Variovorax paradoxus: one gene and its partner. The protein of the gene in region 2 interacts with the protein of the main gene of each other region in a pairwise test. Links are inferred from orthologs where the notes say so. Each region holds a gene or a part of one and is shown on either strand. Other genes may lie near its edges.

Region 1 (10,026 bases), 1.6 Mb from region 2 along the record:
GTCTGCTGCGCCGTGCCGCTGGACGCGCCGGGCCTCACCATCGTTGCGCGCCCGGCGGGCCGGCCCGGCGAGAAGCTCGAGCACGGCGACGCGCTGTTCAGCCGCAAGTACGGCCAGAGCACCGGCGTGTGCATGTTCGACAAGGTGTTCGTGCCGTGGGAGCGGGTGTTCTACGCGGGCGACAACGGGACCTGGGAGCACTCCGGCCACCTGACCTACAGCTACGCCACGCACCACCGCCACAGCTGCATCGGCGCGCGGGCGGGCTTCGGCGACCTGCTGATCGGCGCCGGCGCGCTGATGTGCGAGGCCAACGGCTTCGACCCGGGCAAGGAAAGCCACCTGCGCGAGCAGATGGTCGAACTCATCACCATCACCGAAAGCTTCTTCGCCTGCGGCGTGGCGGCCAGCGTTTACGGCAAGGCGGACGAGCACTGCGAGGTGTTCATGCCCGACCCGGTGTTCAGCAACATCGGCAAGCTGCTGCTGGCCACGAAGATCTACGACATGCACCGCATTGCGCACTATGTGAGCGGCGGGTTGATCGTCACCCTGCCCGGTCCCGACGAAGACCACAACCCCGAGACCGCCGCACGCCTGTCGGACGTGCTGCGCGCCAACCCGGCCATTCCCTACGAACAGCGCATCGAAACGGCGCGCTTCATCGAAGACCTCACGGCCGGCTACCAGGGCGGCTGGTACAGCGTTATCAGCCTGCATGGCGGCGGATCGCCGGCCGCCATGAAGCAGGAGATCTGGCGCAACTACCCGGTCGGCTCGAAGGTGGAACTGGTCGAGCGCATCCTGGAGCGCGGCATCGCCGCCGACGGCTCGCCGGCCGCCGCGCCGCACGACCCGGCCCGCGCCATCACCCGCAACCGCCAGCCCGGCAAGTGCTGCGACACCGGCTGTACGACAACGGGACGGCCGGTGATGGTCGACCTGCCAGCATCGAGGCACGCCTAGGAACTGTCGCGTCAACACCGAAGGCGGCCTGCTTGCGAGGCGATCCGGCGGGGCGGACCACAGCCGCCCGTCGGCGCCCTTCTGGTTCGCGAGCACGCACGACGCCGCGCGCTCCCTGAGCATTGATTCACGGGCCGCGCCGCACTTCGCACCCCTTGCACCGCGTGCACAGGCCCTAGACTGCGGCGGATGAAGCTCCTTTTGTCGAAACGGCTGCGCCTGGCGGCGCTGGGCGTGGCCGCCGCCGCGCTCCTTCTCACCGCATGCGGCGGCATGCGCAAGACCACGACACCGCTGGCGACCTCGCTCGAGAAAAGCGGATGCATGCGCAATGCCGACACGCTGCTGGTGATGCTGCCCGGTGCGTATTCGACACCCGAAGAATTCGAGCGCGAAGGGTTCGTGCGCGCCGTGCAGGACAACCGCGTCGCAGCCGACGTGATGCTGGTCGACGCTCACCTGGGCTACTACAACGACAGGACCATCCTCGAGCGCCTCGACGCCGACGTCGTAGCGCCAGCGCGCAGCCAGGGCTACCGTCGCATATGGCTTGTCGGGATCTCCGTCGGCGGCTTCGGCAGCCTGCTCTACGCGCAGACGCATCCCGGCGCGCTGGCCGGCGTGGTGACGATCGCGCCGTACCTCGGCGAACGGGTGCTGGGCAGCGACATCGCCAACGCCGGAGGCCTCGGGGCCTGGAAGGGGCCTTTGGGTGAGCCATCCGGTGGCAATCCACGCACGCCGAATGAGACCCAACTGTGGCAATGGCTGCGCGGCTACGTGGGCTTCACGCAGACGGCGGACGCGAGGCCCCCGCTCTATCTGGGCTACGCCACTGACGATCGCTTCGCCTTCAGCCACCGCCTCCTGGCGGCGGCCTTGCCGCCGGAACGCGTCTTTACGACCGAAGGCGGCCACGACTGGCCTGAGTGGACACGCCTGTGGCGGCGCATGCTGCCGACGCTGCCGCTGCCGGGCTGCCCCGGCTGAGGCTTCAGTTCGGCTTCAGGCGCAGCAGCTTGCCGTCGGCCTCGTCGGTGAGCACGTAGAGCAGCCCGTCGGGGCCCTGCTTCACGTCACGGATGCGCGCGCGGCCGTCGGCCAGCAGCTTGTGCTCCGCCACCACCTTGCCGCCCTTGAGCTCGATGCGGTCGAGATACCCGAACTTCAGCGAACCGATGAAAAGGTTGCCCTTCCAGGCCGCGCCGTACCTGTCGCTGGTCAGGAACGCCATGCCGGACGGCGCGATCGACGGCACCCAGTAATGCAGCGGCTGCTCCATCCCGTCCTTCGCGGTGATGCCGTCGCCGATCTTCCCGCCGCCGTAGTTCTCGCCGTAGGTGATCACCGGCCAGCCGTAGTTTCGGCCCGCCAGCGGAATGTTGATTTCGTCGCCGCCTTGCGGGCCGTGCTCGTTCATCCAGAAGCGGCCGTCGGGGCCGAGCGTAGCGCCCTGCCCGTTGCGGTGACCGTAGCTCCAGATCTCGGGCAGCGCACCGGCCTTTCCAACGAAGGGGTTGTCCGCGGGCACCGAGCCGTCCTTGGCGATGCGGATCACCTTGCCGAGATGGTTGTCGAGCTTCTGCGCGTCCTCCTTGCGGCTGAAGCGCTCGCCCAAGGTGAGAAACAGCGTGCCGTCGCGCGCCTCGACGATGCGGCAGCCGAAGTGGTTCCGGCTTGCGACCTTGGGTTTCTGGCTGAAGATGACCTTGAGCGCTTCGAGCTTCGTGCCGTCCGCAGAGAGGGTGGCGCGTGCGAGCGCAGTGCTGTTAGCGGAGCCGGCTGCGTCGGCCTCGGAAAAGCAGAAATACAGGGTTCGGTTCTTCTCGAAGGCAGAGTCGCCCAGAACGTCGAGCAGGCCGCCCTGCCCGCCCGCAGCGATGCTGGGCAAGCCCGCGATGGGCGCACCGACCGTGCCGTCGGCGGCGACCAGTCGCATGCGGCCGGGTCTCTCGGTGACGATGAAACGGCCACCCGGCACGAACGCAATGCCCCATGGGTTTTCGAGGCCGGTTGCGATGGTCTCCGGCGTGCCCTGGGCGCTCGCAATACTGAAGAAACCGGTTCCGGCAGCGCCCAGAAACATGCTCAAGGCGATAACAGGCCACTTGGCTCGATTCATGACTTTTCCGGTGGGTTAGAGCGAACTTGGCGAAAGATAGCAACCAGGCACAGATCGAGGGCCAATCCACCCACCGCAAAAAAACACTTCCGCAACCAACCGCTTATGGTCAATAAACGTCCACCGTTACATTTTTTCTCCGGCCCGATCAAAAATCTCAATGTGAATCAATGACTTACAGAGACTTTTGCTAATTCTTTTTAAATTGACATAACCGCGCGTCATCAATATCCTACGCGCCATGCGTTTTTTCGTCCTACCCGCGTCTCTCCTATTTGCCGTAGCTGTCCATGCAGCCCCTCAACAGGATAAAACCGATGACGAGTTGGCACGCCTGCTGGCCGACAAGGGCCTGATCGGGCAGCTCAAGCAGGTCCGCCAGACCGTCACCGAACGTACGTCGGATCTGGTAGTTACCGCAATCGGCTTCCTCGGCGTGCCGTACCGCCGCGGCGGCAACACCGCCGAATCGGGCTTCGACTGCAGCGGCTTCGTCCGCGCCATGTACAACCAGACGGTCGGCCACATGCTTCCGCGTCGCGCCGAAGAACAGGCAGCTGCCACCGAAAAGATCGACGCCAGCCAGCTCAAGCCCGGCGACCTCGTGTTCTTCAACACCATGCGCCGCGCTTTCAGCCACGTTGGCATCTATGTCGGCGAAGGCAAGTTCATCCACTCTCCCCGCACTGGCGCGCAGGTTCGCGTGGAAGACATGAACGGCAGCTACTGGCAACGCCGCTTCGACGGCGCCCGCCGCGTTCTCGGCGGCCCGACGGACGAAGTCAAGGCCGCAGCCGTCGCCAACCTGCCCAGCACAGGCAACTGACCGCTCCGCAGCGCAGTCTCCGGAACAAAAAAATCCCGCCAAGGCGGGATTTTTTTATGGGCGCTCGGCAAGCGCCCCCAGGGTTCGATCAGCTCTTCTTCGCAGGCGGCAGATCGGTACAGGTGCCGTGAGCCACTTCCGCCGCCATGCCGATGCTTTCGCCCAGCGTCGGGTGCGGGTGAATGGTCTTGCCGATGTCGATCTCGTCCGCACCCATCTCGATCGCCAGAGCGATCTCGCCGATCATGTCGCCGGCATGCGTACCGACGATGCCGCCGCCGAGGATGCGATGCGTCTCGGCGTCGAACAGCAGCTTGGTGAAGCCTTCGTCGCGGCCGTTGGCGATGGCGCGGCCCGACGCCGTCCAGGGGAAGTGCCCCTTCTTGACCTTGATGCCTTCTGCCTTCGCCTGGTCTTCCGTCAGGCCGACCCATGCCACCTCGGGGTCGGTGTAGGCCACGCTGGGGATCACGCGCGCGTTGAACGCCGCGCTCGACAGTTCCTTGTCGCCCTTCAGTTCGCCCGCAATCACCTCGGCCGCCACGTGCGCTTCATGCACCGCCTTGTGCGCGAGCATGGGCTGGCCCACGATGTCACCGATGGCGAAGATGTGCGGCACGTTGGTGCGCATCTGGATGTCGACATTGATGAAGCCGCGGTCGGTCACTGCCACGCCGGCCTTGTCGGCACCGATCTTCTTGCCGTTCGGGCTGCGGCCCACCGCCTGCAGCACCAGGTCGTACACCTGCGGTTCCTTGGGCGCGTTCTCGCCCTCGAAGGTGACCTTGATGCCTTCCTTCGTGGCCTCGGCGCCGACCGTCTTGGTCTTCAGCATGATGTTGTCGAAGCGCGGCGCGTTCATCTTCTGCCAGACCTTCACCAGGTCGCGGTCGGCGCCCTGCATCAGGCCGTCGAGCATCTCGACCACATCGAGGCGCGCGCCCAGCGTGGAATACACCGTGCCCATTTCCAGGCCGATGATGCCGCCGCCCAGGATCAGCATGCGCTTGGGGTCGGTGCCGAGTTCGAGCGCGCCTGTGGAATCGACCACACGCGGATCCTTGGGCATGAAAGGCAGGCTAACGGCCTGCGAGCCGGCCGCGATGATGGCGTTGCGGAACTTCACGGTCTGCTTGCTGCCCGTGGTGTCCCAGCCGGTGCCGGAGGTTTCTTCGACCTCGATGTGGTGCGGGTCGACGAAATTGCCCACGCCGCGCAGCACCGTCACCTTGCGCATCTTGGCCATGGCCGTGAGGCCGCCGGTGAGCTTGCCCACTACCTTGTTCTTGTGGCCGAGCAGCTTGGCGCGATCGACCGTCGGCGCGGCAAAGCTCACGCCCAGATCGGCGAAATGCTTCACCTCGTCCATGACCGACGCCACGTGCAGCAGCGCCTTCGACGGAATGCAGCCGACGTTCAGGCACACGCCGCCGAGGGTGGCGTAGCGCTCGATCAGCACCACCTTCAGGCCGAGATCGGCAGCACGGAAAGCCGCCGAATAACCGCCAGGGCCTGCGCCGAGCACGATCACGTCGCATTCGACGTCGACCTTGTCACCGTAGCTGGAGGCCACGGGCGCCGCAACGGGGGACGGCGCAGCCGCCTTGGGTGCGGGAGCCGCGGCTGCAGCAGCCGGCGCAGCAGTCGACGCAGGGGCCGCTGCAGCCGGCGCGGGCGCCGCCGCACCATCCGCCTCCAGCGTCAGCACCACCGAGCCCTGCTTGACCTTGTCGCCCACCTTCACGGCAATGGCCTTGACCACGCCGGCGGCCGAGGACGGGATCTCCATCGAGGCCTTGTCCGATTCGACCGTGATCAGCGACTGTTCGGCCTTGACCGTGTCTCCGACGTTGACCAGCACCTCGATGACTGCCACTTCGTCGAAGTCGCCGATGTCGGGCACCTTGATTTGTTGTTCGCTCATTTGGACACTTTCAGTTTGAGTGTGAGAACGTCGACCGGTGGGGCCGAATTGCGATCGAATTCGCAGGCGGCAGCAATGCCTGCCTCCGCCACGTCGCGCGCGCCGCGCGACTTGATGTCATAGGCCGCATGCATGGCGCCGAGTGCGAAGCTGCGTCCCGAGCCGATGGCCCAGAACTGCTTGAACTCGAACACCTCGCGGTAGCTGTAGATGCCGTAGATGCCGCTCTGGTTGGCCATCAGCATCGTGAACTGGCTCGACTCGTACGGCTCGTGGTCGTCTTCCTTGGTCTGCATGAAGAACGACTCCTTCAGCACCGGATGCAGCATCGTGAAGGTGCGGAAGATCTCGTGCTTGCTGCCGAACAGCAGCTGCTCGCGTGGCTGCGCGGCCAGTGCATGCTGCAGCACCAGGAAGTGCGCCGCGGCGCCGGCCATCGCAAACAGGCTCGTGCCCGCCGCGTCCTCGACGGTGAAGATCTTCTGGTTCGCTTCGGCGCGGTGCGAAAGCCGCGTGTCGCCGAAGGTCACCAGGGAATCGGCCGCCATCGTGACTTGGCCGCCCTTGCGGACGGCCACGACCGTGGTCATGACTGCTCCCGCCGGGCCGCCCCAAGGGAGCAGCCCCCTATGGAGGGGAGCACCGAAGGTGCTCGGGGCGTCATAGCAGGATGCGACGGTAGTCCGCGAGCACTTGCCCCAGGTAGGCGTTGAAACGCGCAGCCAGGGCGCCGTCGATCACGCGGTGGTCGTACGACAGCGACATCGGCAGCGTGAGACGCGGCACGAACTGCTTGCCGTCCCACACCGGCTTCATCGCGCTCTTCGACAGGCCGAGGATGGCGACTTCGGGCGCGTTGATGATGGGCGTGAAGTGCGTGCCGCCGATGCCGCCGAGCGAACTGATCGAGAAGCAGCCACCCTGCATGTCGGCCGAGCCGAGCTTGCCGTCGCGCGCCTTCTTGGCGAGTTCGCCCATTTCGGCGCTGATCTGCAGGATGCCCTTCTTGTCGGCATCCTTGAGCACCGGCACCACGAGGCCGTTGGGCGTGTCCGCCGCGAAACCGATGTTGTAGTACTGCTTGTAGACGAGCTGGTCGCCGTCCAGGCTGGTGTTGAACTCGGGGAATTTCTTCAGCGCCGCGACCACCGCCTTGATGACGAAGGCCAGCATCGTGACCTTCACGCCCGATTTCTCGTTCTCCTTGTTGGTGGAGACGCGGAAGGCCTCGAGCTCGGTGATGTCGGCTTCGTCGTTGTTCGTGACGTGCGGGATCATCACCCAGTTGCGGTGCAGGTTGGCACCGCTGAGCTTCTTGATCCGCGACAGGTCCTTGCGCTCGACGGTGCCGAACTTCGCGAAGTCGACCTTGGGCCACGGAATGAGGCCCAGCGCGGCACCATCACCACCAGCGGCCGGCGCCTTGGCGGCCGAGGCCTTGGTGCTGGCCTGGCCGCTCATCACGGCCTTGGTGAAGTTCTGGATGTCTTCCTGCGTGATGCGGCCCTTGGGCCCCGAGCCCTTGACCTCTTCGAGCGGCACGCCGAGTTCGCGGGCGAACTTGCGCACCGAGGGCGAGGCATGCGGCAGGTTGCCGGTGGGGGCTGCCGTCGGCTGGTGAGCCGCTGCCGGTGCCGCGGCGGGAGTTGCAGCTGCGGGCGCCGGAGCGCTCGCCGGTGCCGGAGCGGCCGCCGCCTGTGCAGGCGCGGGAGCCGCAGCCGGCGCAGCGGCGGCTCCTGCGGAGCCTTCGAGCACCGCGATCAGGTCGCCGATGTTGACGGTGTCGCCCACCTTGACCTTCAGTTCCTTCAGCACGCCGGCAGCCGACGACGGGATTTCCATCGAGGCCTTGTCCGATTCGACCGTGATCAACGACTGCTCGGCCGCGACCGTGTCGCCCACCTTCACCAGCAGTTCGATGACGGCGACGTCCTTGAAGTCGCCGATGTCCGGCACCTTGACCTCGACCGGACCGGAGGCCGCGGGCGCCGCTGCAGGTGCTGCCGCGGCCGGTGCAGGCGCGGCGGCTGCTGCGGGTGCGGCAGCAGGCGCAGGGGCCGGCGCTGCAGCGGCACCGCCACCTTCGGCCTCGAGCACGAGCACCACCGAGCCCTCCTTCACCTTGCCGCCGACCTCGACCTTCAGTTCCTTCACGACACCGGCGGTCGACGACGGAATCTCCATCGACGCCTTGTCCGATTCGACGGTGATGAGCGACTGCTCGGCCTTGACCGTGTCGCCCACCTTCACGAGCACCTCGATCACCGCGACTTCATCGAAATCGCCGATGTCGGGCACTTTCACTTCCACTGCTGCCATATCGTTTGTCTCCCGCCGTGAGGCGCCGTTTCGTTCGTTGGTTGTTGATTGCCTGGCGAGGCTCAGGCGTAGAGCGGGTTGACCTTGTCGACGTTGATGCCGTACTTCTTGATGGCTTCGACCACCTTGGCGACCGGCACCGTGCCATCTTCGCTCAGCGCCTTGAGCGCGGCCACCACGATGTAGTGACGGTTGATCTCGAAGTGCTCGCGCAGCTTGTTGCGGAAGTCGCTCCGGCCGAAGCCGTCGGTACCCAACACCTTGTAGGTGCGGCCCTTCGGGACGAAGGGGCGGATCTGCTCCGCGTAGGCCTTCATGTAGTCGGTCGATGCGACCACCGGGCCGGTCGTGGCGCCGAGCTGCTCGGCCACGAAAGGCACGCGCGGCGTCTGGTCGGGATGCAGCAGGTTCCAGCGGTCGGCGTCCTGGCCGTCGCGCGTGAGTTCGTTGAAGCTCGGGCAGCTCCACACGGAAGCCGACACGCCCCAGTCCTTCTCGAGCAGTTCCTGCGCGGCAAAGCTCTCGCGCAGGATGGTGCCGCTGCCCAGCAGTTGCACGGTGGGCGCCTTGGCCTTGAGCGCGGGGCCCTGCTTCGACAGGTACATGCCCTTGATGATCTGCTCTTCGGTGCCGGGCTGCAGGCCGGGCATCGGGTAGTTCTCGTTGAGCAGCGTCAGGTAGTAGTAGACGTTGTCCTGCTTCTCGACCATGCGCTTGAGGCCATGGTGCAGGATCACGCCGACTTCGTGCGCGAAGGTCGGGTCGTAGCTCACGCAGTTCGGGATGGTGTTGGCCAGGATGTGGCTGTGGCCGTCCTCGTGCTGCAGGCCTTCGCCGTTCAGCGTGGTGCGTCCCGACGTGCCGCCCAGCAGGAAGCCGCGGGCCTGCATGTCGCCGGCCGCCCAGGCCAGGTCGCCGATGCGCTGGAAGCCGAACATCGAGTAGTACACGTAGAACGGCACCATGATGCGGTTGTTCGTGCTGTACGAGGTGGCCGCCGCGATCCAGCTCGACATGCCACCGGCTTCGTTGATGCCTTCCTGCAGGATCTGGCCGGCCTTGTCTTCCTTGTAGTACATGACCTGGTCCTTGTCGACCGGGGTGTACTGCTGACCGTGCGGGTTGTAGATGCCGATCTGGCGGAACAGGCCTTCCATGCCGAACGTGCGAGCCTCGTCCACCAGGATGGGCACGACGCGCGGGCCAAGCGCCTTGTCGCGCAGCAGCTGCGTGAGGAAGCGGACGTAGGCCTGCGTGGTCGAGATCTCGCGGCCTTCGGCCGTGGGCTCCATCACCGACTTGAAGGTTTCCAGCGAAGGTACGGTGAAGCTCTCGTCGGCCTTGGTGCGGCGATGCGGCAGGTAACCGCCGAGGGCCTTGCGGCGCTCGTGCAGGTACTTCATTTCAGGCGTGTCGTCGGCCGGCTTGTAGAACGGCAGCTCGGCGATCTGGCTGTCGGGAATCGGGATGTTGAAGCGGTCGCGGAAGATCATGATGTCCTCGTCGCTGAGCTTCTTGGTCTGGTGCACGTTGTTCTTGCCCTCGCCGATCTTGCCCATGCCGAAGCCCTTGACGGTCTTCACGAGCAGCACCGTGGGCTGGCCCTGGTGGTTCTGCGCGGCGTGGAAGGCGGCGTACACCTTCTGCGAGTCATGGCCGCCGCGCTGCAGCGCCCAGACTTCGTCGTCGGTCATGTGCTCGACCATCTTCAGCGTGCGCGGGTCGCGTCCGAAGAAGTTCTTGCGCACGTAGGCGCCGTCGTTGGCCTTGAACGACTGGTAGTCGCCGTCGTTGCACTCCATCATGATCTTGCGCAGCGCGCCGTCGTGATCCTTCTCGAGCAGGGCGTCCCAGCCCTTGCCCCAGACC
Region 2 (10,123 bases):
GGCATCGAGGGCGGCATCGAGAACACCAACTACTTCGCCACCACCGAATCGGGCGAATTCGTGCTGACGCTCTTCGAACGCCTGAGCGCCGAACAGCTGCCTTACTACCTTTGCCTGATGAAGCACCTGTCGGCCGCCGGCCTGCCGGTGCCGGCACCGGTCTCTGCTCCCGCCGCAACCGACACGCCGAGGAAGGGCCAGCCCGCCTCGCCGGCGGCCGATAGCGGCTGCGACCTGCTGCACATGGTGGCAGGCAAGCCCGCCGCGGTGGTGCAGAAACTCTCGGGCCGCAGCGAACTGGCACCCGGCCCCGCACATTGCGCCGAACTGGGTGCGATGCTGGCGCGCATGCACGTTGCCGGGCGCGACTACCCGCGCATCCAGCCCAACCTGCGCGGCCTGCCCTGGTGGAACGAGACGGTGCCCGTGGTGCTGCCCTACATCGAGGAATCGCAGGCCAGCCTGCTGCGCGCCGAGCTTGCCTACCAGAACCATGTTGCCGAAACGTCGGCCTACGCTGCGCTGCCTCGCGGGCCGGTGCATGCCGACATGTTCCGCGACAACGTGATGTTCGCGACCGGCGGCGATGCCGATGCACCGCCGCGCCTGACCGGCGTGTTCGACTTCTACTTCGCCGGCACCGACACCTGGCTGTTCGATCTGGCCGTGTGCCTGAACGACTGGGCGATCGACCTGCCCACCGGCCGGCACGACGCCGAGCGCGCCGACGCGCTGCTCTCGGCCTACGAGAGCGTTCGCGCCCTGAACGCCTCCGAACGCGCCCTGCTGCCCGCGATGCTGCGCGCCGCCGCGCTGCGTTTCTGGATTTCCCGCCTCTGGGACTTCCACCTGCCACGCGAGGCGAGCATGCTCAAGCCGCACGACCCCGCGCATTTCGAGCGCGTGCTGCGCGGCCGCGCCACCCACCCGCATGCCATGGCGCAGACCCTCGAGCCTGCCTTGGCTGCCTGACCCGAACACATGAAACTCAACCTCGTGCCGGCGCGAACCGGCGCCGAATGGGTCCGCCTCGGACTCAAGACCTTCTTGCGGCAGCCGCTGGCCTTCATCTCGCTGTTCTTCCTGCTGATGGCGGTGATCTCGACGGTGTCGGTCGTGCCCATCCTGGGCAGCCTGCTGGCGCCCGGGCTGGTGCCTTTCATGACCTTGGGCCTGATGGTGGCCACCTCGGTCGCCTACACCGACAACGCGGAAGGCATCGGGCGCGCCGGCGATGCGCGCCGCCCCACGGGCTCGGCGATGTTCGTGGCGGTGTTCGCCGCCATGCGCACCGAATGGCGCTCGCTGGTGGTGCTGGGCGTGATCTCGGCGGTGTTCTTCGTGCTGGCCGTGCTGGTAACCACGCTGGTCGACGGCGGCCAACTGGCCCGCGCCTACCTGCTCGACGATCCGCTCACGCCCGAGATCGTGGCCAGCAGCGACTTCCAGGTCGCGCGCATGCTGCTGATGTGCCTCAACCTGCCGCTGTCGCTGGCCATGTGGCATGCGCCGGCGCTGGTGCACTGGCACCGCGTGGAGCCGGTGAAGAGCATCTTCTTCAGCATCGTCGCGCTGTTCCGCAACTTCGGTGCCTATTCGCTGTTCGGCATCGCATGGTTCGGCGTGTTCCTGCTGGCGGGCATTGCCATGGGCCTGCTGGCCACGCTGCTGGTCGGCGTGGGCGCGCTGGGCTCGGGCGGCGCCGCGCTGGCGGTGGGCAACATCATGATCGTCGGCACCGCGCTGGTGCTGGCGGCGATGTCGCTGAGCTCGACCTGGTTCACCTTCCGCGACACCTTCGACGCGAACTGAACAGGAAGCGGCCCGTACCCGTCACCGGGGTCAGGGCCGCTGCGCATCCTTGCGCAGGCTGGCAAACAGCGACCATGCCATGCCGGCCAGCAGCAGCAGGCCACCCCCCAGCGCTCCCCACAACCACCATTTGCGCGACGGCTCCTGCGCGGGGACCGGCGGCTGAACGGCCGCGGCGACCGTCGCATTGACAGCCGTCGCCGCAGGCAGCGCGACCGAGGCATTGCCGGCGACCACCGGCTTGTCTGCCGCATACCCCGGGATCAGCGTCGACAACGCCAGCGGCGCGCCGGGCTCGCTGCCCTCGACGGCGTCCCTTGCCGGCGCCGCGCGCCATGCCAATGAAAACGGCGCTTCACCCTGCGCGAGGAACACCAGCGTGCGCGGCACCACGGCGACGGCGATCGTCGGCGGCGTGGCGCCCAGCATGCTGACCGGCCCCGCCGTGCGCAGCCGCAGCCGCGGATGCACCGCACCATCGAGCGCCAGCACTGGCGAGCGCGCCTCGCCGCCGGCCTGCGCGAGGCGGTACACCACGGCATCGACCAGTGGCGTTTCGTCCGGGCCGGCGGCCTGCTGCACGGGACGGCGCTGCGGATGCCGCAAGGCGTAGAGCGGGTTGCGCGGCACGATCACCGGCTGCGGGGCGGCCGCAACGGCCGGATCGGACAAGCCCGAGACGGCGACCTGCGCCAGCGTGTTGACGTCGGCCAGATCGATTCGCAGGCCCTGCACCGGCACGCCGTGCGGCAGCAGGTAGTCGCAGTGGTCGGTGCCGCAGCGCTCCGGCCTCAGGGCAACCGACCATTCGATCGGCGCGACGGGCTCGACCTCCTGCACGCTGTCGATGCCCACGCGGGTCAGCACTGCACCGTTCTTCGGGTCGCTCCAGCGCAGGCGCAGGAAGCGCGCGCGCACATGGTCCAGTTCGACCGCGAGGCGCTCGATGGTCTGGCCGCCGTGCGCCAGTCGCACCAGTTGCTCTTCGCCGCTCACCGGCCGCCACTGGCGCAGGTCGTCGCTGGCCTCGAGCCGGAAGGCGAACAGGCCGCGCGCAGCGGGCGCGATCTCGAAGCGGGCCTGCAGCAGGCTGCCCTTGACCTGGCTCACGTCGATCAGCCATTGCGGCGCGTCGTCGCTGCCGCGGGCCTCGGCGGCCTTGCTCTCGAGCTTCAGCGAACCGTCGGGCCGCACCGAGAACGCGAGTGCCGTATCGCCCGGCGCGGCGCTGGCCGCGATGCCGGGCAGCGCAAAGATCGGCACGTCGCGCGAGGCGGTCTTCGGCGCGGCGGCTTCGTTGCGCAGCCAGGCGTAGGGCACGGGATGGCCGGCGGCGTTGCGCACCCGCAGGTCTCGCAGGTCGGCGTAGGCGGCGCGGCCATAGAGCGCGATCGGCAGCGTGAGCCGGTGATAGGGCCCGGTGCCCTCCAGCGTGATCGGGGCGGTGGTGGCCGGCTGCGCAGCGGCAAGCCCGCAACCCGCCGCCATCAACGCGGCGCCGGCGCGAAGCGTCCACGTCATCGGCGCGCTCATGCGGCACCGCCTTCCGTGGGCGTCTTCGGCGCCGCCGCATCGTCCTTCTTCGGCGGTACCGGCGCGAAGTAACCCACCAGCAACAGCAAGGCGCCCACTGCAATGAACGACACGATGCGGAACAGGCCGCCGCGGTCCGCCAGTTCGACGAAGAACAGCTTCAGCACCACCACGCCGAGCAGCGCGGCACCCGCCACCCAGAGCGTGCGCACGCGGCGCGAATGGCCCAGCACCATCGCGACCACGCCGCAGATTGCCCAGGTGATCGACAGCGCCGCCTGCGTGAGCCATGAGGCGTAGAGGGCATCGAAGTTCCAATCGACGCCCGCGTAGTGATGGCTGCTGCGCAGCACCATGCCGGTCAGCAGCGCCAGCCCCGTGACGCCGGCCGCGCCCTTCGCGGCCATCGGCTGGACGCGCGCGAACGAGCCGACGGGCAGCGCACGCCACCAGAGCACCAGTGCGAACAGCACCAGCCATTGCGCCAGCTCGAGCGGGTTCAGCAGCGGCACATAGGGCAGCGGCGACGCGTCGCCCGGGCTGGCCGCATTGGTCACCCACACCCAGGCCAGCAGGTAGGCCGCCACCGGCGTGGCGGCGAACTCCAGGTAGGCGCTGCGGAACGCGGTAAGCGGCCAGCGCTGCAGCAGCGCGCGAGAGCGCAGTGCCCAGAGCACCAGCGCCGGCACGATGGCCCAGCCCAGCAGTTGCCAGCTCGACCACTCGCCGCCGACGCGGCCGAGCTGCCACTGGCATTCGCGCGCAGCCAGCAGCAGGAACAGCCAGAAGCCCGCGACATGGAACGGCGTGAGCGCCGACGCATCGAGCCAGCGCCTTTGCGCGCGAAGCAGGCGCAGGTGCCAAGCCAGAGCCAGCGGCCAGGCGAGCCAGCCCAGCGCGCTCGACGGCACGTAGAACGGCGTGGGACCGCCCGCGACGCCGTACGCAGCGATCAGGCCGAAAGCCGGCAGCGTGGCAAGCGTCGACTTGCCCAACTGCGGCCAGTCGCGCCGGTGCGCCACGATGGCCGCGAGCACCGAGGTGACGAGCACCACCGCCATCGTGGCGGCAGGAATGTGGCTTGCAAGGCCGTGGCGATTGAGGACTCGAACGCTTTCGTCGAGCATCCCGAACAGCCACCAGCCGAGCCCCCAGACCACTGGCGCCCACAGCACCGCCGGAATCGCGCACCATGCATTGGCCCAGCGCGTGCGGGCGGTGCCGGCCGGCTCGCTCGGGCGCGGACGCGCCTCGTCGCGCAGCCAATCGCCCGCAAGCAGCGCGGTCAGGCCGAGTACCACCGGTGTCCAGAAGCCGAGATGGGCAAACGCCGGCCGCGCCGTGTCGACGAAGTCCGCTGCGCCGATGCCGAACGCGACGGCAGCCAGGGCCTGCAGCACACCCGCCAATGCCGCGAGCGGGAAGTGCGCCATGCGCAGCGCCACCCACAGCACGACGGTGGCCGTCAACGGCCACAGCAATGCGGCCTGCGCCAGGCTCACCTGGAACAGCATCGCCAGGTGCAGCAGGCTCACGCCTGCGATCACGCCGACGACATTGCCGACCGACCACACCGGCTGCACGCCGCGCGCCAATGCCGCACGGTGCGCCTGCCGCATGGACCAGCCGGCGCTGGCGAGCACGCTGAGCGCGATCAGGCAGGCCACCGCAGCGCCCTGCCATCCGCTCTGCAGCACCTTGGCGTCGACCACCTGGCCGGTGCGGTGCAGGGTGGCAATGAAGCTCGCCACCGCCAGCGCCTGCATGCCGAAGCTCACGGAGGTCAGCGGCTGCAGCGCCAGCCGGATCGCCACCGCGAAAGTCACCGAAGCCAGCACGGCCGTGGCGGCCGCAGCCCACGGCGGCGTGAACCATTGCCACAGCAGCAACGTGAGCGCGGCCATGCCGAGCCACGGCAAGGCATTGCCGGCCAGCGCCTCGGCGTTGTCGCCCACGTCCAGCCTGGCGCGTCGATGGATCGCCCACATCGCGAAGGCGCTGACCGCCACCAGCACCGGACCGATGACGGAACCGTCGAGCAACGGATGGCCCGCGGCCGCGTCGATCCGCGTGGCCTCGAGCAGCTTGACCACCGCGCCCGCGAAGACCACGAAGGCGAAGGCGCGCGCATACACGCGCCCTTGCCGCGCGCCGAGCCAGTACATGCCGGCCGCCTCGACCGCCCAGGCCGCACCGGTCCACTGACCTTCGAGGCCGAGCGGAATCGCCAGCGTCCCGAAGATCACGCCGACGATGGCATAGGCCTCCGCGAGCAACGCCAGCCCCTTCGGCTGCGTGGAGAACACCATCCGGCCCAGCACCAGGTAGAAGGCCGAGAGCGCCATCGCCGAGAAGGCGGCGCCGTACTCCCACGGGCGCATCAGCAGCACCTGCATGCCGAAGGCGACCATGGGCGTGCCGAACACCAGCGAGCTGTCGACGCGGCCGGCGCGGCGCAGCGTGTCGAGCGCGCGCGTGGCAAGCGGCTGCGCGGGCTGCACCGGCGCATCGAACAGCGTGCGCCGCGCGAACAGCAGGCCGATGGCGGTGAACAGCAGGAAGAAGACGACGAGGAAGGGCTCGATGGTGCCGAACTGGTCGTCGGTGTAGTACTTGTGCGCCCAGCCGGCCGCCAGCGTGAAGGTGCCGACGAAGCCGATCAGGTTGAGCACGCGCCATGCCTTGAACCAGGCGATCAGCACGATGCCCACGTCGAGCACCAGCAGATAGGTGAACAAACCCACCGGCTGGTTCGAGCCGGTCGACGCCAGCACCGGTGCCGCGAAGCCTTCGAGGGCGGCCACGATGGCCAGCACCGGCGCGTTCTGCAGCACGGCCAGTGCCGCGCTGAGCACGGCCACGCCGAACAGGAAGGCGAAGCCCGCGCTGGCCGGCAGCAGCCCGCTGAGCTTCATGGCCGCGAGCGTCGTCAGGTAGAACACGCCGATGCCCGCGCCCTGCAGGATCAGCGCATAGCCGGCGCGCTTGTGGCGCAGCAGCCAGCCCAGCACCAGCAGGCCCGCGCCGACCAGTGCGACGGCCGCGTAGCGCAGTTCGATCGGCACCGTGACGCGTTCGGCCGTGTAGCGCAGCAGGAACGCGAGCCCGAGGAACAGGATCAGCACGCCCAGCTTGACCAGCATGTTGCCGCCGAAGATCAGGTTGGCGATGGGGGCCGGCAGGCGGTCGCGCAGCGGACCGGCGGGGGTGGCGGGGGTGGCGGAGGTGGAGGTGGGCGGCGAACAGTGACTGGCGTCTGGATGGTCGGTTGCGCGGGCGGTTCCGCGGATGGTTCCGCGGACACAGGGGCCGGTGCTTGCACCGAAGGCGCGGCGGCCTTTTCATCTACCGGCGACTCGGACGCAGGCACGTCGGCCTGCAGGCGCGACAGGCGCGCCTGCTCGATCTGCGCCGCGCGCGACGCCGGCATGGCCACGGGCAGCGGCGGCGCCTCCGGCAACGGCGTGACACCCATCGACGTGGCAAGTTCGCCGGAAGGCAGTTCGGGGATGACCGAGGCGTCGGCGCGATCCACCTTGGGTGCCTCGAGTGCGCCGGTGGCCGTCGCGCCCTGCGCCAGCCGGCTTTCGAGCGCTGCAACGCGCTGCTCGAGCTCCGACACCCGCTGCTGCAGCTTCAGCACGCCGCCGCCCGGCGCGGCCGGCAACGCGGCAGTGGCGCCGGCAGCCGGTGCGCGCTCAGCCTCGGTGCGGTGCGGTTCGGCCTTGTCTTTCTTCTTCCTGCCGACCAGCTGCGGCAGCGCGAACGCGCCGACCACCGCAAGCACCAGCGCCACGGGCACCGATTCGAACAGCGCTCCGATGAACAGGCCGGCAATGATGCCCAAGAACCACATCCCTGACTCCCCTTGTTTGGCGAGTGCGGAGTGTACGACCCTTCAGCGCAAAAGCGCCTTTTCGCCCGTCCTGTCTACGTTGTTCGCTATACCTTTGGTAGCAATTCAGATCGGCGTGAGCTTGGCCACCGAAAGCGCCAGCCACTTCACGCCGTGGCGCGCGAACTTGACCTGCGCGCGTGCATCGTCGCCCGTGCCTTCCAGCGCGGTGACAGTGCCCTCGCCGAACTTGTTGTGGAACACCTGCATGCCAGAACGCAATCCGTGCGACGGCGCCGTCTTCTGCGGCGGCACCGGAGGACTCGCGAAGGTGTCCTTGTCACGGCTGCTTCCGTAGCCTGAGCCCTGGCCACCTCCGTACCCGCCGCCGTAGCCCCCTGCCCCGCCGCGTGTGCTGCCGTAGCCGCCGCCATAGCCGAAAGCCGAGGGCGTGAAGCCCTGGTTCTTGGGCGTGAGCCATTTCAGCGCGCCTTCGGGGAGTTCGTCGAAGAAGCGGCTCTTGACGTTGTAGCGGGTCTGACCGTGCAGCATGCGCGTCTGCGAGTGGCTCAGGTACAGGCGCTTGCGGGCACGCGTGATCGCCACGTACATCAGGCGTCGTTCTTCCTCGAGGCTCTCGAAGTCGCTCATCGAGTTCTCGTGCGGGAACAGGCCCTCTTCCATGCCGGTGATGAACACGCAATCGAATTCCAGGCCCTTGGCGGCGTGCACCGTCATGAGCTGGACCGCGTCCTGCCCGGCCTGCGCCTGGTTGTCGCCCGACTCGAGTGCGGCGTGCGTCAGGAAGGCGGCCAGCGGGCTCAAGGTTTCGCCGGTCTCGGCGTCGGGCGCGAGCGGCTCGTCGATCACGGGGCGGGTCAGATCGATGCCCTGGCTCGCAGGCGACTGGCGCAGTTCGTCGACCGGCAGCGCCACCGCGTCACGGCCGAAGCCTTCCTGCGTGACGAAGCTTTCGGCCGCGTTCACCAGTTCGTCCAGGTTCTCGATGCGGTCGGCACCTTCACGGTCGGCCTTGTAGTGTTCCACGAGGCCGCTGTGGTCGAGCACCAGCTCGATGATCTCGCGCAGGCTCACGCCCTGCGTCTGCTCGCGCAGCACGTCGATCTTGGCGACGAAGCCCGTGAGGTTGGCGCCCGACTTGCCGCCGACCACGCTCACCGCGTCGTGCAGCGACCGGTTGGCCGCGCGCGCGGCATCCTGCAGGGTTTCGAGCGTGCGCGCGCCGATGCCGCGCGGTGGGAAGTTGACGACGCGCAGGAAGCTGGTGTCGTCGTCCTTGTTCTCCAGCAGGCGAAGGTAGGCCAGCGCGTGCTTGATTTCGGCGCGCTCGAAGAAGCGCAGCCCGCCGTACACGCGGTACGGCACCGACGCATTGAACAGTGCCGTTTCAATCACCCGGCTCTGCGCGTTGCTGCGATAGAGCACCGCCATTTCCTTGCGCTCGAAGCCGTCGCGCACGAGCTGGCGCATTTCCTCGACCATCCACTGCGCCTCGGCCAGGTCGGTGGGCGACTCGTACACGCGCACCGGCTCGCCGGGGCCCTGGTCGGTGCGCAGGTTCTTGCCGAGGCGTTTCTTGTTGTGGCTGATGAGCTCGTTGGCCGAGTCGAGGATGTTGCTGTAGCTGCGGTAGTTCTGCTCGAGTTTGATCTGGTGGCGCACGTCGAACTCGCGCACGAAGTCGCTCATGTTGCCCACGCGCGCGCCACGGAACGCATAGATGCTCTGGTCGTCGTCGCCCACGGCGATCACGCTGTTGCGGCCCGGCTCGAACTGGCCTGCGACGGTGTTGCCCGCGAGCATCTTGATCCACGCGTACTGCAGGCGGTTGGTGTCCTGGAACTCGTCGATCAGGATGTGGCGGAAGCGCCGCTGGTAGTGCTCGCGCACCGGGTCGTTGTCGCGCAGCAGTTCGTAGCTGCGCAGCATCAGCTCGCCGAAGTCGACCACGCCTTCGCGCTGGCATTGCTCTTCGTAAAGGCGGTAGAGCTCGACCTTCTTGCGGTCGTCCTCGTTGCGCACCTCGACGGCGTCGGGGCGCAGGCCGTCTTCCTTGGCGCCGGCAATGAACCACTGCGTCTGCTTGGCGGGAAAGCGCTCGTCATCGACGTTGAACTGCTTCATCAGGCGCTTGATGGCCGAGAGCTGGTCCTGCGTGTCGAGGATCTGGAAAGTGGACGGCAGGTTGGCCAGCTTCCAGTGGGCGCGCAACAGGCGGTTGCACAGGCCGTGGAAAGTGCCGATCCACATGCCGCGCACGTTGACCGGCAGCATCGCCGTCAGCCGCGTCATCATCTCCTTCGCGGCCTTGTTGGTGAAGGTCACCGCCAGAATGCCGCCGGCGGAGACCTGGCCGGTTTGCAGCAGCCATGCGATGCGGGTGGTGAGCACGCGGGTCTTGCCGGAGCCGGCACCGGCGAGGATCAATGCGTTGCCTTCCGGCAACGTGACCGCGGCGAGTTGTTCCGCGTTCAGGTTATGGAGCAGCGGCATGTCCGAAGGATTCGGGAGAGGGGCGTCGGCCGCAGGATCGTTAAACAACATCCACCGATTGTAGAAACCACTGCGTATGCGGGTTATATGAAGAATCGGAAGACCCGCCTCCACAACACCGCGTAGACTCAATCACCGGGCCCAAGTTTCTTGCGCCCGGTTTTTTGTGGGCGCGTCTTTTCAGAACGCACCTCGAGAACCGGCCGGACCAAGCGCTCATTCGTTCCTTTCAACGATACCTTCCAGGAGCCTGGTCATGCAAATCTTCGACTACGACAACATCCTTCTGCTGCCGCGCAAGTGCCGCGTGGAGAGCCGCTCCGAGTGCGACACCAGTGTGACGCTGGGCGAGCGCAGCTTCCGCCTGCCGGTCGTGCCCGCCAACATGAAGACGGTGGTCGACGAATCGATCTGCCTGTGGCTCGCGCA

The links.
Region 1: the proteins of AACL56_RS10850 (region 2) and lpdA interact in binary tests that used the Escherichia coli proteins (3 or more experiments, as listed by UniProt). The link is inferred for Variovorax paradoxus from one-to-one orthologs.

What each region holds. Positions count from the first base shown.
Region 1 is NZ_LR743507.1:3,977,480-3,987,505, forward strand. What follows is about bases 3,421-6,420. They hold lpdA (dihydrolipoyl dehydrogenase), read right to left. Parts: upstream 5,839-6,420; coding sequence 4,003-5,838; downstream 3,421-4,002. Other genes in these bases: AACL56_RS18505 (C40 family peptidase), read left to right, coding at 3,421-3,914; AACL56_RS18515 (MFS transporter), read right to left, coding at 5,835-6,420. In the rest of the region: AACL56_RS18490 (4-hydroxyphenylacetate 3-hydroxylase family protein), read left to right, coding at 1-966; AACL56_RS18495 (alpha/beta hydrolase), read left to right, coding at 1,156-1,956; AACL56_RS18500 (PQQ-dependent sugar dehydrogenase), read right to left, coding at 1,961-3,052; more of AACL56_RS18505, read left to right, coding at 3,330-3,420; more of AACL56_RS18515, read right to left, coding at 6,421-6,428; aceF (dihydrolipoyllysine-residue acetyltransferase), read right to left, coding at 6,499-8,157; aceE (pyruvate dehydrogenase (acetyl-transferring), homodimeric type), read right to left, coding at 8,220-10,026. UniProt on the Escherichia coli protein: Lipoamide dehydrogenase is a component of the glycine cleavage system as well as of the alpha-ketoacid dehydrogenase complexes.
Region 2 is NZ_LR743507.1:2,399,898-2,410,020, reverse strand. What follows is about bases 7,027-10,123. They hold AACL56_RS10850 (UvrD-helicase domain-containing protein), read right to left. Parts: upstream 9,746-10,123; coding sequence 7,307-9,745; downstream 7,027-7,306. Other genes in these bases: AACL56_RS10845 (GMP reductase), read left to right, coding at 9,951-10,123; AACL56_RS10855 (hypothetical protein), read right to left, coding at 7,027-7,192. Also shown: AACL56_RS10875 (homoserine kinase), read left to right, coding at 1-972; AACL56_RS10870 (BPSS1780 family membrane protein), read left to right, coding at 982-1,812; AACL56_RS10865 (DUF3999 domain-containing protein), read right to left, coding at 1,843-3,345; AACL56_RS10860 (DUF2339 domain-containing protein), read right to left, coding at 3,342-6,488; more of AACL56_RS10855, read right to left, coding at 6,503-7,026. UniProt on the Escherichia coli protein: A helicase with DNA-dependent ATPase activity. Unwinds DNA duplexes with 3'-5' polarity. Translocates on single-stranded DNA with 3'-5' polarity. Initiates unwinding more efficiently from a nicked substrate than double-stranded DNA.